3 regions of the Micromonospora sp. NPDC048999 genome follow, and region 2 is predicted to be linked to each of the others. Evidence: riboswitches for the same ligand, from Rfam matches in the RefSeq annotation. Region 2 holds a riboswitch; each other region holds the start of a gene.
What was found. Region 2 has a riboswitch for cobalamin ahead of AB0C02_RS22620 (ABC transporter substrate-binding protein). Riboswitches for the same ligand answer to the same signal wherever they lie in the genome.

Region 1 (5,108 bases), on a different contig from region 2:
GGCCGATGTCCAACGCGCTGGTCGGCTCGTCGAGCAGCAGCAGGGTGGCGCCCTGGGCGAGGGCGCGGGCCAGGAACACCCGCTGCCGCTCCCCGCCGGAGAGGGTGGCCAGCTCCCGGTGCGCGAACCCGCCCAGGTCGAGCCGGTCCAGCACCTCGTGCACGGCGGCCAGGTCGGCGGCCGACTCCCGGCCGAGCGCCGGAATGTACGGCGTACGCCCGAGCAGCACGTAGTCGAACACCGACATGCCGACCGGTATCACCGGGGACTGCGCGACGGTGGCGACGACCCGGGCCCGGTCGCGACGGCGGAGCGCCTGGATCGGCGTACCGAAGAGGGAGACCGCGCCCGGAGCGGGCAGCAGGCCGCCGACGGCGCGCAGCAGGGTCGACTTGCCCGCGCCGTTCGGGCCGATCACGGTGACCCACTCGCCCACGGCGACGGTCAGGTCCACGCCGGCCAGGATCGACGCGCCGCCCAGCTCGACCCGCAGGCCCCGAACCTCCACGGCGCTCATGCGACCACCTCGCTCATGTGAACACCCGGCGGGCGGTCCGCAGCACCAGGACGAAGAACGGGCCGCCGAGCAGCGCGGTAACCACGCCGATCGGGATCTCGGCGGGGGCGGCGGCGGTCCGGGCGACAACGTCCGTCAGCGCCAGGAACGCCCCGCCGAAGAGCATCGACAGCGGCAGGATCACCCGGTAGCTGGACCCGGCGAGCAGCCGTACGGTGTGCGGCACGATGATGCCGACGAAGCCGATCAGCCCCGAGGCGGAGACCGCGGCGGCGGTGCCCAGCGAGGCGGCGGCGATCAGCAGGTACCGGGAGCGCTGCGGGTGCAGCCCGAGGCCGGTGGCCTCGTCGTCGCCGACGGAGAGCACGTCCAGCTCGCGCCGGTGCAGCAGCACCACGACCGAGGTGAACAGGAAGTACGGCAGGACCAGCCGGACGTCGTGCCAGCCGGCGGTGGCCAGCCGGCCGAGCAGCCAGGAGTAGACCTGTTGGAGGCTCTCGGCGTGCCGTTGCAACAGGTAGGTCTGCCCGGCGGCGAGGAACGCCGAGACCGCCACCCCGGCCAGGATCAGCGCGGCGGGTGATCGGTCGCGCCCGCCGGCCGCGCCGAGCAGGTACGTCAGGGCGACCGCGCCGAGCGACCCGACGAACGCGGCGAGCGGGATGGCCAGCGGCATGCCGCTGACTGCGCCGCCCGCCCCGACGCCGAGCGCGATCACCGCGGTCACCGCGAGCCCGGCTCCGGCCGCCACGCCCAGCAGGTACGGGTCGGCCAGCGGGTTACGGAAGACGCCCTGGTAGCAGCCGCCGGCCAGGGCGAGCAGCGCGCCGACGAGCAGGCCGAGCACGACCCGGGGCAGCCGCAGCTCGGTGACGATGGCGATCTCGCGCTCGGTGAGCCCGCTGTCCAGGTGCACCCCGGGCAGCAGGTTGAGCAGTTCGGCGGCGACGCTGCCGGGCGGCAGGCTGACCGGGCCGAGGGACACCCCGGCGACCAGCGCGACCAGTACCGCGCCGATCCCGGCTGCCAGCCAGCGTTTGCGCAGCCCGGCCGGCCGGGCCGGGGGCACCGGCCCGGCCCTGCGTACGCCGGCGGGCCGGGACGCTCGGGGCGTCCCGGCCGACGGGCCGGCGGTGTCCGCTGGTCGCACGCTCACCGACAGGTCACGCCGGGACCTTGGCGGTGGCCTCGACGATCACCCGGAGCAGGTCGACCACGCGCGGGCCCCAGCGCGAGGCGATGTCGTCGTCGAGGGCGACGATCTGGCTGTTCTTCACCGCCGTGACGCCGGCCCAGCCGCTGCGGGCCTTGACCGTCGCCGCCGTCTGCTCGCAGCACTTGGTGTCGGACAGGAAGACGAAGTCCGGGTTCGCCTGGACGATGACCTCCTGGGAGAGCTGCGGATAGCCGCCGTTCTTGCCGTCGGCGTCCGACGGGTCGGCGATGTTCTCCAACCCGGCGAGGGCGTAGATCGAGCCGATGAAGGTCTTGCTGGTGGCGGTGTAGAGCTCCGGGCCCAGCTCGTGGAAGTAGGTGAGCTTCTCCGCCCGCTGCGGCAGGCTGCCGGTGAGCGCGGTGATCTCGTCCTTCATCTTCTTGACCAGGTCCGCCGCCTCGCCCGAGTGGCCGGTGAGCGTGCCCAGGTCGGCGATCTGCTGGTACGTGTCGTCCAGCGTGGCCGCGGCCGGGGTGAGCAGCACCGGGATCTTCAGCGTGGTGAGCTGGTCAACGATCTTGTTCAGGTCGTTGGAGAGCACCACCAGGTCGGGGCTCTTGCCGGCGATCGCCTCGGCGTTCGGCTGGTAGCCGGAGAGGTCACTCTTCGGCGCCTCCGGCGGGTAGTTCGACTGGTCGTCGACGGCGGTGACCTGCTCGCCGGCGCCGATGGCGAAGAGCATCTCGGTCGTGGTCGGCGACAGCGAGACGATCTTCTCCGGGCGCTTGTCCAGGGTCAGCTTGCCGACCGTGGCCGGGAAGGACGCGGCGGAGCTACCGCCGGCGGCGGGGGTGTCGGTCGAGGTCTTCTCGGCGCAGCCGCCGAGCAGGAGAGCGCCGACCGCGAGGGCGGCGGCGAAAAGCCGGGGGGTACGTCTGGACATCGGTCCTCCTGTCGGTCGAGGAGCGTGGTGCTTCGCCGACAGGGAGCGCCTGGGCGTACCCGTCCGCGAGGCGCCCTTCCTCGAGAGCGCGTGTCGCGACCGTGCCGCAGGCGGCCTGGCTCGTCCCCGCCGCGAGCGGGGCATCACAGTTGCGGGACAGCGCCGGTTTCGCACCAGCTTCGCTGCGGTTTGGCCGGTAGCACCGTAGCGCACGACCAGCGAAGATCGCCCGGATGGGACATGTGGGTGTGACCCCCCGCGCTTCCGCCGGCAAAGATTTTCCACATGCCGAGCTCTGGCGAAAATTCCCGTCAGGAGCGACAGTGAACGGCAACGATGCGTTCTCATCTGGGAGCTGCCCATGATCACGAAACCGTTGCGCGCGGCCGCCCTCGCCGGCGTCACCGCGCTCGCCCTCCTCGCCACCACCGCGCCCGCCCAGGCGGGCAACAACCTCCCGGCCGGTCCGCACGACGAGCAGATCACCTTCCAGGAGTGGTCGAAGCACCCGGACTGGCGTACCGGCACCCACCAGGGGACGCGGGCCATCCCCGGACACCGCACCGGAATCACCATCGACCGGCCGGTCGGCACCACCCGGTTCACCGACCCGCACGGCGGCACCACCCGCACCTGGGAGTACGCCACCTGGACCTCCCCGGAGCAGGCGATCGGCTTCGACGCCACCGAACTGGTCGCCTCGTGGAACGCGGAGACCCCGGCCGGCACCTGGATCCAGGTCGAGCTGCACGGCACCTACAACACCGGCCAGCAGACTCCCTGGTACGTGATGGGCCGCTGGGCCTCCGGGGACCAGGACATCAAGCGGGCCACCCTGGACGGTCAGGGCGACCCCTGGTCGACCATCTGGACCGACACCTTCTCCATCGACAACGCCGCGAAGGGCGTGCTGCTGCGGTCGTACCAGCTTCGGCTGACCCTCTACCGGGCACCGGGGCAGGCCGCCTCGCCGCGGGTCTGGATGCTCGGCGCGATGAGCTCGAACGTGCCGGACCGGTTCAACGTCACGCCGAGCAGGGGCCGGATCGCCTGGGGCATCGAGCTGCCCGTCCCGCGCTACTCGCAGAACATCCACCGAGGCGAGTATCCGGAGTACGACAACGGTGGCGAGGCCTGGTGCTCGCCGACCTCCACGGAGATGGTGGTCGAGTACTGGGGCCGCAAGCCCTCGGCCGCGGACATCGCCTGGGTCAACCCGAGCTACGCCGACCCCACCGTCGACCACGCCGCCCGGATGACCTACGACTACGAGTACGAGGGCGCCGGCAACTGGCCGTTCAACACCGCGTACGCGGCCAGCTTCCCGGACATGGACGCGCGGGTCACCCGGCTGCACTCGCTCGACGAGGTGGAACGCTTCATCAAGGCCGGCATCCCGGTCGTCACCTCGCAGTCCTTCCTCGCAGAGGAGCTGGACGGGGCGAACTACGGCACCTCCGGGCACCTGTTCGTGGTGGTCGGGTTCACCGCCCAGGGTGACGTGATCATCAACGACCCCGCCTCGTCGTCCGACGCCGAGGTGCGCAACGTCTACAAGCGGGAGCAGTTCGAGCAGATCTGGCTGCGGACCAAGCGGTACCGGGCGAACGGCACGGTGGCCGGCGGCTCGGGCGGCATCGCGTACCTGATCAAGCCGGCGAACCGGCCCTGGCCGGTCGTACCGGGCTCGACCAACTGGTGACGGGACGGGCCCGGCACGGCCACCGTGCCGGGCCCGGCAATACCGTTGCCGGTCGCGTTACGCCGACGGGGCGAACGACGTCGGCGGGGTCGACGGCTCGGCCGCTCCCGCACGGCGGCGGATCGCCCGTACGATGATCACCACCCAGGCCACCGCTGCCGCCGCGCCAGCCAGGGTGAGCCCGGTGACCAGCAGATACGTCGACCCGCCGGCGGTGGAGAAGACGCCGGAACGGGCGCCCGTGTCACGGGCCGGGGCAGTGGTGCCCGTGGTCAGCCCATCCGGCGCGTCGTAGAGGATCACGTCGGTGCGCTCGGCACCGCCCTTGTCGGCGACGAAGGTCCCGCGCCACTCACAGTTGCGTCGGCCGCACTCCTCGTGCACCGCGGTGAAGGTGCCCTCGGTTCCGCCACCGTTCTTCGCCTGCCAGGCGGGGGCGAGGTCGTGGGCGCCAAATATCAGTCCGGCGACGGCGATGACCGGGAGACCGATCCAGACGAAGATCTTCGTCCGCCACCCATTGATCTTGCTCAGAATACCCATAGCGGCGGACCATAGCGGCCCCGGCCCGGTCGCGCTGTCCACTTTTCGGGCCCCGGCTCGTGGCCGCGCGGTGCTGGGGGCTACTCCTCGCGGCGCTGTTCCGCCGGCTCCGGCTGGTCGTCCCCGGCGAGCGCCGAGCGCAGCCGCTCCTTCTCGGCGCGGCGCCGATCCGACGCCTCGGCCATCTCCCCGGCCATCTCGTCCCGCCAGCTACGCAGCAGGACGAACGAGAGCCCGGCGGAAGCGG
Region 2 (5,108 bases):
CGGCAGCGCCGCCGGCCTGTCCAAGTTCCGCCCGCTGACCAGCGAAGGACTCATCAACGCGGCACCGGACGTGATCCTGGTGATGACCGAAGGCCTCGCCTCCGTCGGCGGGGTCGACGGCCTGATGAAACTGCCCGGCGTCGCGCAGACCCCGGCCGGGGCGAACCGGCGCGTCGTCGACATGGACGACGGCGCCCTGCTCACCTTCGGCGCCCGTTCCGGCCGGGCTGTTCAGGCCCTGGCCCGCGCCGTCTACTCCTGCCAGGACCCGTCGTGACCGCGGTACAGGCCCGCCCCGAACCCGCCACCGACACCGTCCGGCCCAAGGGCCTGCGCGGGCCCGCGCTGTTGGCCGGACTCGGCGTCACCCTGCTGTTGGTCGTCCTGCTGGCGGCCGGACGCGGCCAGGTGGACATTTCCCCCGCCGAGGTGATCGGCTCCGTGCTGCACCGCCTCGGCCTGGACATCGGTCCGCTGCCGTCGGCCGTGCAGGGCGAGAACGCCCTCTGGATCGTCCGCTTCCCCCGGGTGCTGCTGGCGGCCATCGTCGGCGCCGCCCTCGGCTGCGCCGGCACCGTCATGCAGGGCGTCTTCGGCAACCCGCTCGCCGAGCCCGGCGTCATCGGGGTCTCCGCCGGGGCGGCCGTCGGCGCGGCCCTGGCCATCGTCACCGGTGTCACCGTCCTGGGTGGGTGGACCGTGCCACTGGCCGCCTTCGCCGGCGGCCTCGCCACCACCTACCTGGTCTACGTGCTGGCCCGCTCCGGGGGCCGGACCGAGGTGGTGACCCTGGTCCTGACCGGCGTCGCCGTCAACGCGGTCGCCGGATCGGTGATCGGGCTGCTCATGTTCGTCACCGACCAGTCGGGCGTACAGGCCATCGCCTTCTGGAACCTCGGTAGCCTCGCCCAGGCCAACTGGTCGGCCGTCAGCCTCGCCGCGCCGTGCCTGCTGGTCGGACTCGCCGTCGCCCACGCCGACGCCCGCCGGCTCGACCTGCTCGCCCTCGGCGAACCCGCCGCCCGGCACCTCGGCGTCCACGTGGAACGCCTGCGGATCCGCATGATCGTCATCACCGCGCTGCTCGGCGCCGCCGCGGTCGCCTTCACCGGCATCATCAGCTTCGTCGGACTGGTGATCCCCCATCTGATCCGGATGATCGCCGGACCGGGACACCGGGTGCTGCTGATCGCCAGCGCCCTCGGCGGGGCCATCGTGGTGATCACCGCCGACCTCGCCGCCCGTACCCTCGTTGAGCACCAGGAACTGCCCCTCGGTGTGCTCACCGCGGTCATCGGCGGGCCGGCGTTCTTCTGGCTGCTGCGCCGCACCCGCAACCGGGCCGGAGGCTGGGGATGAGCCGACTCGCGACCGCCCGCCCGCGTACGCTGCGCCGGTTCTCCGCGGCCCGCACGCCGGAACCGGTGCCGGCCGGGCACCCCCGCGTCCAGGTCGTCGGGCTGCGGGTCGAACGTGCTGGCCGGGCCGTGCTCGACCAGATCGACCTGCAGGTACGCGCCGGCGAAGTGCACGCCCTGGTCGGACCCAACGGAGCCGGGAAATCGACCCTGCTCGCCGCGATCAGCGGCGACCTTCCGGCCGCGGCCGGCCGCGTCGAGGTCGACGGGCTGCCCCAGGATTCGTGGAGCCCCGTGGAGCTGGCGTGGCGCAGGGCGGTGCTCACCCAGCGCAACACCCTGAGCTTTCCGTTCACCGTCAACGAGGTGGTCCGGATGGGGCGGGCGCCGTGGGCCGGGCGGCCCGAGCAGGAACACGACGAGACCGTCGTCACCGACGCGCTCCAGCGCTGCGACATCGCCCGCTTCGCCACCCGACCGTACCCCGCGCTCTCCGGCGGTGAGCAGGCCCGCGCCGCACTGGCCCGCGTCCTGGCCCAGCAGGCCACCACGCTGCTGCTCGACGAGCCGACCGCCGCCCTCGACCTGCGCCACCAGGAACTGGTCATGCAGATCGCCCGGGAACGGGCCCACGCCGGCGATGCCGTGGTCATCGTGCTGCACGACCTGGCCCTGGCTGGGGCGTACGCGGAAACGGTGACCCTGCTCCGCGACGGGCGGGTACGGGCCGCGGGGCCCCCGGACGCGGTCCTCACCGCGCCATTGCTGAGCGAGGTCTACCGGCACGACATCGAGGTCGTCCCCCATCCCCGTACCGAACTGCCGCTGATCGTTCCCCGACGCAGCCGGCAGGTGGAATCGCATGTTGGCAAGGAGAAATAGCAGATGAACCCACCCGACACCGCGTTCTCGGCTCGGCTACGAGCCGAGACCCGCGAGGCGCACCAGACAGCCGAGTCCCAGCGCTACATCTCCGCGCTCACCGCCGGCGAGCTCGGCGTGGCCGGTTACACCACGCTCGTGGTCCAGCACTACGTGATCTACGAGGCGCTGGAGAGCGTCGCCGAGATGATGCGCCACGACCCGCTGGTCGGCCCGTTCGTCGACGACGCGCTGACCCGGCTGCCCGCGCTCGCCAAGGACCTTCAGTTCCTGCTCGGGCCCGACTGGCGGCAGCGGATCGAGCCGACCCCGGCCACAACCGCCTACGCCGCGCGCATCAACGCGGTCTGCGCCTCGGCCCCCCACTTCATCGCCCACCACTACACCCGCTACCTTGGGGACCTTTCCGGCGGGCGGCACATCGGGCGGTGCGTCTCCCGGTACTACGGGATCACCGGCGATGCCGGTGCGGCGTTCTACCGGTTCGACGAGATCACCGACCCGAAGTCGTACAAGGAGACCTACCGGGCCAGGCTCGACGCGCTCGCGCTCGCGCTCGACGCGGCCGGTCGCACTGACCTGCTCGACGAAGTCCTCGTGGCCTACCGGCACAACACCGCGGTCTTCACCGACCTGGCCCGACTCGCCCCAGCCACCACGCGGGAGGGGGCTGCATGAGCGCCGGGTTCCCGCCGGAGGTGGTCGCCGCCGTCAGCCGGCACATGAACGACGACCACGCCGACGACGCGCTGCTCATCTGCCGTACCCTCGGCGGCCAGCCGTCCGCCGCCCAGGCCCGGACCACCGGCCTGGACGCCGACGGCATCGATTTCGCCGTCACCGCCGACGGCGCCGAGGTGCCGGTACGCATCCCGTTCGCCCACCGGCTGACCGAGCGGGCGCAGATCCGCCAAGAGGTGGTGCGCATGTATCGGGAGGCCTGCCAGCAACTCGGGGTTCCACCACGGTCGGCCGACTGACCGTCGCCAAGACAGCACAGGGGGGAGGTCGTCCACCGCCGACGACCCCCGCACCTCTGCCGGCTGGTGGAATTCCAACGTGGTCTCCGACCATGACCTAGGCCACGGTGACGGTGCGGTCTGGTTTGGTTAGGGTGGCCTCGCCGTGGTGTTCGGGAAGCCGGTGTGAGACCGGTGCGGCCCTCGCCACTGTGATCGGGATGCTGGAGGCCACCGAAAGGTCACTGGGCGCATGCCTGGGAAGGCCGGCCACCGGCGCACCACCCGTCAGCCAGGAGACCGGCCACGGCACCTGTACGACCCGTCCACGAGGTGCTGGAAGGTGGTCCCGCTATGCGGTCCCCTGTGTCCTGGCGCGTTGCCGCGCCGCTGTCCGTCATGCTCGCCCTGCTCGGCGGCTGCGCCACGACCGGCGACAACAAGCCGGCCACCACGGCGTCCGCCGCGGCCGGGCCGGTCACGCTCACCAACTGCGGCACACCGGTCACGATCACGAAGCCCCCGGCGCGGGCGGTGACCATGAACCAGTCCGCCACCGAGATCATGCTGGCGCTCGGTCTACAGGACCGGATGGCCGGCACCGCCTTCCTCGACGACCAGGTGCTGCCCGAGTACGCCGCCGCGTACTCGAAGGTGCCGGTACTGGCCAAGGAGTACCCGTCGAAGGAGAAGCTGCTCGACATCGCGCCGGACTTCGTCTACGCCTCCTTCGCGAGTGCGTTCAGCGACGAGGGGGTCGGCGACCGCGCCGATTGGCAGAAGCTGGGCGTGGGCACGTACATCTCCGCCGCGGGTTGCCCGAAAGACACGCGGCCGGCGAAGCTGACGATGGATGACGTGTTCGCCGAGATCCGTGAGATCGCCGCGGTCTTCGGCGTCGCGGAGCGGGCCGAGACGCTGATCGCCGACCAGCAGGAGCGCATCGCGAAAGTCTCAGCGGGCGCGAAGGGCACGCGGGTGCTGTGGTGGGACGGCGGCAACGACGCGCCCAGTGCCGGCGCCTGCTGCGGCAGCCCGGCGATGATCATGTCCGCGGCCGGGGTCACCAACATTTTCGCCGACCTGAACGGCAGTTGGGCCGACACCAGCTGGGAGACCGTCGTCGAGCGCAACCCGGACGTCATCGTGCTCGTCGACGCGAGCTGGGATACCGCCGCCGCCAAGCAGGCGTTCCTCGAAAAGCACGCGACGCTCAAGGACCTGCCCGCCGTCAAGGGCAAGCGGTACGTCGTCCTGGACTTCTCCTCCACCTCCGCGGGCGTGCGGAACGTGCGCGCCGTGGAGGCCCTGGCCCGTGGTGTCGGCGGGGTGGGCAACTGACCACCCCTACCACCCGGCCGGCCGAGGCCTCGGCGCGGCCGGTCCGGGCGGTACGCATGGTGGCCCTGGTGGTCGTGCTCGCGGGTGGCCTGTTGCTGTCGGTGGCTGCGGCCGTGACGGTGGGGCCGGCGGACCTGTCGCTGGGCACCGTGTGGCTGGTCATCACCGACCATCTCGGCCTGACGAGCGCCGACGTACCGCTGCTGCGCGATCACATCGTGTGGGAGCTGCGGCTGCCGAGGGTGCTGGGCGCCGCCGTGGTCGGGGCCGGGCTCGCCGCATCCGGGGCGGTCATGCAGACCGTCACCCGGAACCCGCTCGCCGACCCGTACCTGTTGGGCGTCTCCTCCGGGGCGTCGCTGGGCGCCGTCGCCGTTCTGGTCCTGGGCTTCGGCGCGGGTGCTGCGGCGCTCACCGGGGGCGCGTTCGCGGGGGCGCTCGCCGCGTTCGCCGTCGTGGTCGCTGCCGCCGGCCGGCGAGCGGTCCTGCGACCGACCCGGGTGGTGCTGGCCGGCGTCGCCGTCGCGCAGCTGTGCGCCGCGCTGACCTCGTTCGTGATCATATGGAC
Region 3 (5,108 bases), on a different contig from region 2:
CACCCGGCGCTCGAAGAAGTTGGACAGCTCCTGCACGTCCTGCAACTCCATGAAGGCGAGCGGGTTGGTGGACCCGTAGTGTGCGCTCAGGCCGAGCTGCGCCAGCCGCCGGTCGGCGACATGCTGGAGGTACTCGCGCATGTCGGCCAGGGGCAGCCCCGGCACACCCTGGCCGAGCAGGTCCTCGGCGAACTGCACCTCACACTCGACGGCTTCGACGAGCATCTGCCGCACCTGGTCGGCGAGGTCGTCGTCGAACAGGTCCGGCTCCTCGGCCCGGACGGTGTCGACCACGTCGAAGGCGAACGCCATGTGCATCGACTCGTCGCGGAACACCCAGTTGGTGCCGGAGGCGAGGCCGTGCAGCAGGCCGCGGGAGCGCAGGAAGTAGACGTAGGCGAACGCGCCGTAGAAGAACAGCCCCTCGATGCAGGCGGCGAAGCAGATCAGGTTGAGCAGGAACGCCCGCCGGTCCTCCCGCGTCTTCAACTCGCGTAGGTCGTGCAGCGAGTCGATCCAGCGGAAGCAGAATTCGGCCTTGCGCCGGATCGACGGGATGTTCTCGACGGCGGCGAAGGCGGCGACGCGCTCGGCCTCGTCGGGCACATAGGTGTCCAGGAGGTTGAGGTAGAACTGGACGTGCACCGCCTCTTCGAACAGCTGCCGCGACAGGTAGAGCCGGCCCTCCGGGCTGTTGACGTGCTGATAGAGGTTGAGCACCAGGTTGTTGGCGACGATGGTGTCGCCGGTGGCGAAGAACGCCACGAGCCGGCCGACGAGGTGCCGCTCGGCGGGGCTGAGCCGGTCGAGGTCGGTCAGGTCGGCGTGCAGGTCGACCTCCTCGACCGTCCAGGTGTTGCGGATGGCGTCGCGGTAGCGGTCGAAGAAGTGTGGGTAGCGCATCGGGCGGAGGGTGAGGTCCATCCCGGGGTCGAGCAGCATGGGTGTGATCTCCGTGGTGGTGTCGGTCGGGGCGGTCACTGGCAGGCTTCGCATGCCTCGGGGTTCTCCAGCGAGCAGGCCAGCGCCTCCGCGTCGAGCTTCACCGCTGGCACGACGGCCGACACGGTGGCCTGCTGGATCCGGGTCGCCGGTCGGGACCGCAGGTAGTAGGTGGTCTTCAACCCGGCCTTCCAGGCGTACAGGTACATCGACGAGAGCTTGCCGATGGTCGGCGCGGCGAGGAACAGGTTCAGCGACTGGGACTGGTCGATGAAGGGCGCGCGGGCGGCGGCCAGGTCGATCAAGGCGCGCTGCGGCAGCTCCCACGCGGTACGGAACAGCTCGCGTACCCCCGCCGGCAGCTCCGCGACGTCCTGCACGGACCCGTCGGCGCGTTTGATCGCCGCCCGGATCCGCTCGGTCCACAGCCCGCGAGCCTTGAGCTCCGCGACGAGAGCCGTGTTGACCTGAAGGAACTCCCCGGACAGCGTCTCGCGCTTGAACAGGTTGGACACCTGCGGCTCGGTGCACTCGTAGCAGCCCGCGATCGAGGCGATGGTCGCCGTCGGAGCGATCGCCACCAGCAGCGAGTTGCGCAGGCCGTGCGCGGCCACCCGGTTCCGCAGCGCGTCCCATCGCGCGGTCTGGCTGCCGGTGACGCCCCACAGGTCAGGTTGCAGTTGCCCACGCGCCGCTCGGGTCTGCGCGAAGCCGGGGTGCGGGCCGTGCCGTTCGGCGAGGTCGGCGGAGGTCTCCAGTGCGGTCAGGTACAGCTCCTCGCTGATCCGGGTGGACAGCTCCCGGGCGGCGGGGGAGTCGAACGGCAGCCGCAGCGCGAAGAAGACATCTTGCAGGCCCATCATGCCGAGGCCGACCGGCCGCCAGCGCGGGTTGCTCGCCGCCGCCTGCGGGGTCGGGTAGTAGTTGATGTCGATGACCCGGTCCAGGAAGGTCACCGCGGTGCGTACGGTCGCCCGTAGCCGCGCCCAGTCGATGCCGCCGTCGGTCAGGTGTGCCGCGAGGTTGACCGAGCCCAGGTTGCACACCGCGGTCTCGGCGTCGCTGGACACCTCGATGATCTCGGTGCACAGGTTCGACAGGTGCACCACGTTGCCCGGCTCGGCGGTCTGGTTGCACAGCCGGTTCGCCGCGTCCTTGAACGTCATCCACCCATTGCCGGTCTGGGCGAGGGTGCGCATCATCCGCCCGTACAGCTCGCGGGCCGGGACCTGCCGCACGAAGCGGCCCTGCGCCTCCGCCGCCCGGTACGCGGCGTCGAACTCCGCGCCCCACAGGTCCGGCAGCTCCGGCACCTCGTCCGGGTCGAACAGCGACCACACCCCGTCCGACTCCACCCGGCGCATGAACTCGTCCGGGATCCAGTTGGCCAGGTTGAGGTTGTGGGTACGCCGGGCGTCCTCGCCGGTGTTGTCGCGCAGCTGGAGAAACTCCTCGATGTCGGGGTGCCACGGCTCCAGATAGACGCAGGCGGCCCCCTTGCGCCGGCCGCCCTGGTTGACCGCCGCGACGCTGGCGTCCAGGGTGCGCAACCACGGCACGATGCCGTTGGACCGCCCGTTCGTGCCCCGGATCAGCGCGCCCCGCGAGCGGACCCGGGAGAAGGCGATGCCGATGCCGCCGGCGAACTTGGACAGGTTGGCCACCTGCGCGTACCGCTGATAGATGGAATCCAGCTCGTCGCGCGGCGAGTCGACCAGATAGCAGGACGACATCTGGGTGTGCCGGGTGCCGGAGTTGAACAGCGTCGGCGAGCTGGGCAGGTACGCCAGGCTGGACATCAGCCGGTAGAAGTCGACCGCCTCCGCCGGTGTGTGTGACAGTCCGCACGCCACCCGCAGCAGCCAGTACTGCGGCGTCTCCAGCACCAGCCGGCTCGTCGGATGCCGCAGCAGATACCGGTCGTGGACGGTACGCAGCCCGAAGTACTCGAACCGCAGGTCACCCGCCGGGTCGACGGCGTCGTCGAGTTGGCCTGCGTGCGTTGCGACGAAGGCGGCGGTCTCGTCGCCGATCAGCCCCTCGGCGTGGCCGCGCCGGACCGACTGGCTGAACGAGGCGATGCCCTGCCCGCGTACCTCCTGTTCGACGTGTCCGGCCAGCAGGCGGGCGGCCAGGCGGGAATACTGCGGTTCCTCGCCGATCAGCTCGGCCGCGATCTGGATGGCGAGCCGCGCCAGCTCGTCGGTGCTCGCGCCGTCGTACAGCCCGTCGCGGGTACGGATCGCCACCCGCAACGGGTCGACGTCGCTCAGGTCACCGGTCCATCGTTCGACCGTTCGGGCGATCCGGTTGACGTCGACGGGTTCGGTGTCGCCGTTGCGCTTGCGGACGTGCATCTGGGCGCGGCGTCGACTGGGCGGGGTCGGATCGCACGGCACCCCGTCGACGGCCGGGGTGACCTCGGTGACTGTCACTACTCACTCCTCGCGAGTTCGGGACCGGATGGCCCTCGGCGCGTGGGGAGCGGACACCGCCGGACGCCCGCCGGCACGGCGGGGTCCCGTGGCGTCGGCCGTCCCACGCGGCCTCGGACCATCGCACGCCCCGGCGGGGGCGTGCGCGCGCTGGCAGGTCTTCGGACTCGCGGGCACGACCGGCGGAACCGGTCTCCTACTGGCCGTCGCTTCCCAGACCACGGGTGGTCCAGTGCTGATGACGGCGGTCGTTCCCACTCACCGCTGCGGGGCAGTCCCGGACTTCCACCGGGTTCCCTCTTGCCTCGACCGCCCGGAGAGCGGCCGAACCAGCTGCGCCAGACACCATATATGGCCGCGCCCTTGCTAGTGCAACACCAGATGTGGCGTTGGCGTGTCCAGAAACGGCAGGAGCCCCGCGACCGACAGGTCGCGGGGCTCCTGGGGCAGCGTCACCAGGTGGTGGGCTTGCCCTTCTGGTACAGCCACACGTCGAAGAACGTGTGCAGGTTCTGCCCGGACTCCCGCTCGGCCAAGGCGATGAAGTCGGCCGTTCCGGCGTTGCCGTGGCGGTAGGTCGCCGTCCACTGACGCACGATGCGGAAGAACGTGTCGTCGCCGACCTTGCCGCGCAGCGCGTGCAGGGTCATCGCGCCCCGGTTGTACGGGACGTTGCTGAACATGTCCACCGGGCCCGGGTCGGCGAGGACGGTCTGCCAGAACGACGACGACGCGGCCCGCCCGTAGTTGCTGCTGCTGTTGAACGTCGAGTTGACCGACGTGCCGCCGGTGTACTCGGTGTACATCCACTGCGAGTAGGTGGCGAAGCCCTCGTTCAGCCAGATGTCCGACCAGAGCTTCGGCGAGACGCTGTCGCCGAACCACTGGTGGGCCAGCTCGTGGGCCATGGTGCTGACGCTCGGCGCGCTGGAGAAGATCGGCTTGGTCTGGCTCTCCAGGGCGTAGCCCACGTTCGGGGCCCGGTCGATGATCGCGCCGGTCGAGGCGAACGGGTACGGACCGAACTTCGAGGAGAAGAAGTCGACCATCTTCGGGATCTGCGCCACGGCGTTGGCCGAACCGGCGACCTGCCGCGGGTCGACCGCCACGTACACCGGGATGCCGCTCGGCGTGGTCGACTCGGTGACCACGAAGTTGCCGATGGTGATCGTGGCCAGGTAGCTGGCCATCGGCTCGGTCGAATCCCAGACGAAGGTGGTCCAACCGTTCTTCGTCTGCTGGGAGAGAAGCTGGCCGTTGCCGACGGCGGTGAGCCCCTCCGGCACCTTGGCGGTGAACCGGAACGTGGCCTTGTCGGTCGGGTGGTCGTTGGTGGGCAGCCAGGCCGGCGCACCCTGCGGCTCCCCGGCGACGAAGGCGCCGTCGTCGGTCGGTACCCAGCCCTCGATCGACCCGTCCGGGTCGGTGATGACGCCCGGCACGCCGGCGTACTTCACCACCACGGTGAACGTCTGCCCGGCCTTGAGCTTCGGCCGCGGGGTGACGATCAGTTCCTGACCCTCACGCCGGAAGTCGTGGGCGTGCCCGTTGACCGTCAGCGAGGAGATCTCCGGACCACGGAAGTCCAGGTTGAACTGGTCGAGGTCCTGCGTGGCGATCGCGGTGATCGTGGCGGTGGCGTCCATGAAACGGGTCGCCGGGTCGTAGGAGAAGTTGAGGTCGTAGTGCTGGACGTCGTATCCGCCGTTCCCCTGGTCAGGGAAGTACGGG

Region 1: linked by a shared signal. The riboswitch ahead of AB0C02_RS02045 (ABC transporter substrate-binding protein) and the one ahead of AB0C02_RS22620 (ABC transporter substrate-binding protein) in region 2 are both predicted to bind cobalamin.
Region 3: linked by a shared signal. The riboswitch ahead of AB0C02_RS15425 (ribonucleoside-diphosphate reductase subunit alpha) and the one ahead of AB0C02_RS22620 (ABC transporter substrate-binding protein) in region 2 are both predicted to bind cobalamin.

Annotation. Positions count from the first base shown of each region.
Region 1 is NZ_JBEZFI010000001.1:426,568-431,675, forward strand. Features, by position in the region: gene AB0C02_RS02035 (ABC transporter ATP-binding protein) at 1-517, opposite strand, end outside; gene AB0C02_RS02040 (iron ABC transporter permease) at 531-1,586, opposite strand; gene AB0C02_RS02045 (ABC transporter substrate-binding protein) at 1,681-2,616, opposite strand; cobalamin riboswitch at 2,708-2,851, opposite strand; gene AB0C02_RS02050 (C39 family peptidase) at 2,978-4,318, shown strand; gene AB0C02_RS02055 (hypothetical protein) at 4,376-4,861, opposite strand; gene AB0C02_RS02060 (DUF4229 domain-containing protein) at 4,942-5,108, opposite strand, start outside.
Region 2 is NZ_JBEZFI010000025.1:9,898-15,005, forward strand. Features, by position in the region: gene AB0C02_RS22595 (ABC transporter substrate-binding protein) at 1-277, shown strand, start outside; gene AB0C02_RS22600 (iron ABC transporter permease) at 274-1,359, shown strand; gene AB0C02_RS22605 (heme ABC transporter ATP-binding protein) at 1,356-2,240, shown strand; gene AB0C02_RS22610 (biliverdin-producing heme oxygenase) at 2,244-2,918, shown strand; gene AB0C02_RS22615 (DUF2470 domain-containing protein) at 2,915-3,220, shown strand; cobalamin riboswitch at 3,350-3,523, shown strand; gene AB0C02_RS22620 (ABC transporter substrate-binding protein) at 3,554-4,540, shown strand; gene AB0C02_RS22625 (iron chelate uptake ABC transporter family permease subunit) at 4,597-5,108, shown strand, end outside.
Region 3 is NZ_JBEZFI010000011.1:133,657-138,764, forward strand. Features, by position in the region: gene AB0C02_RS15420 (ribonucleotide-diphosphate reductase subunit beta) at 1-996, opposite strand, end outside; gene AB0C02_RS15425 (ribonucleoside-diphosphate reductase subunit alpha) at 978-3,299, opposite strand; cobalamin riboswitch at 3,512-3,726, opposite strand; gene AB0C02_RS15430 (M1 family metallopeptidase) at 3,830-5,108, opposite strand, start outside.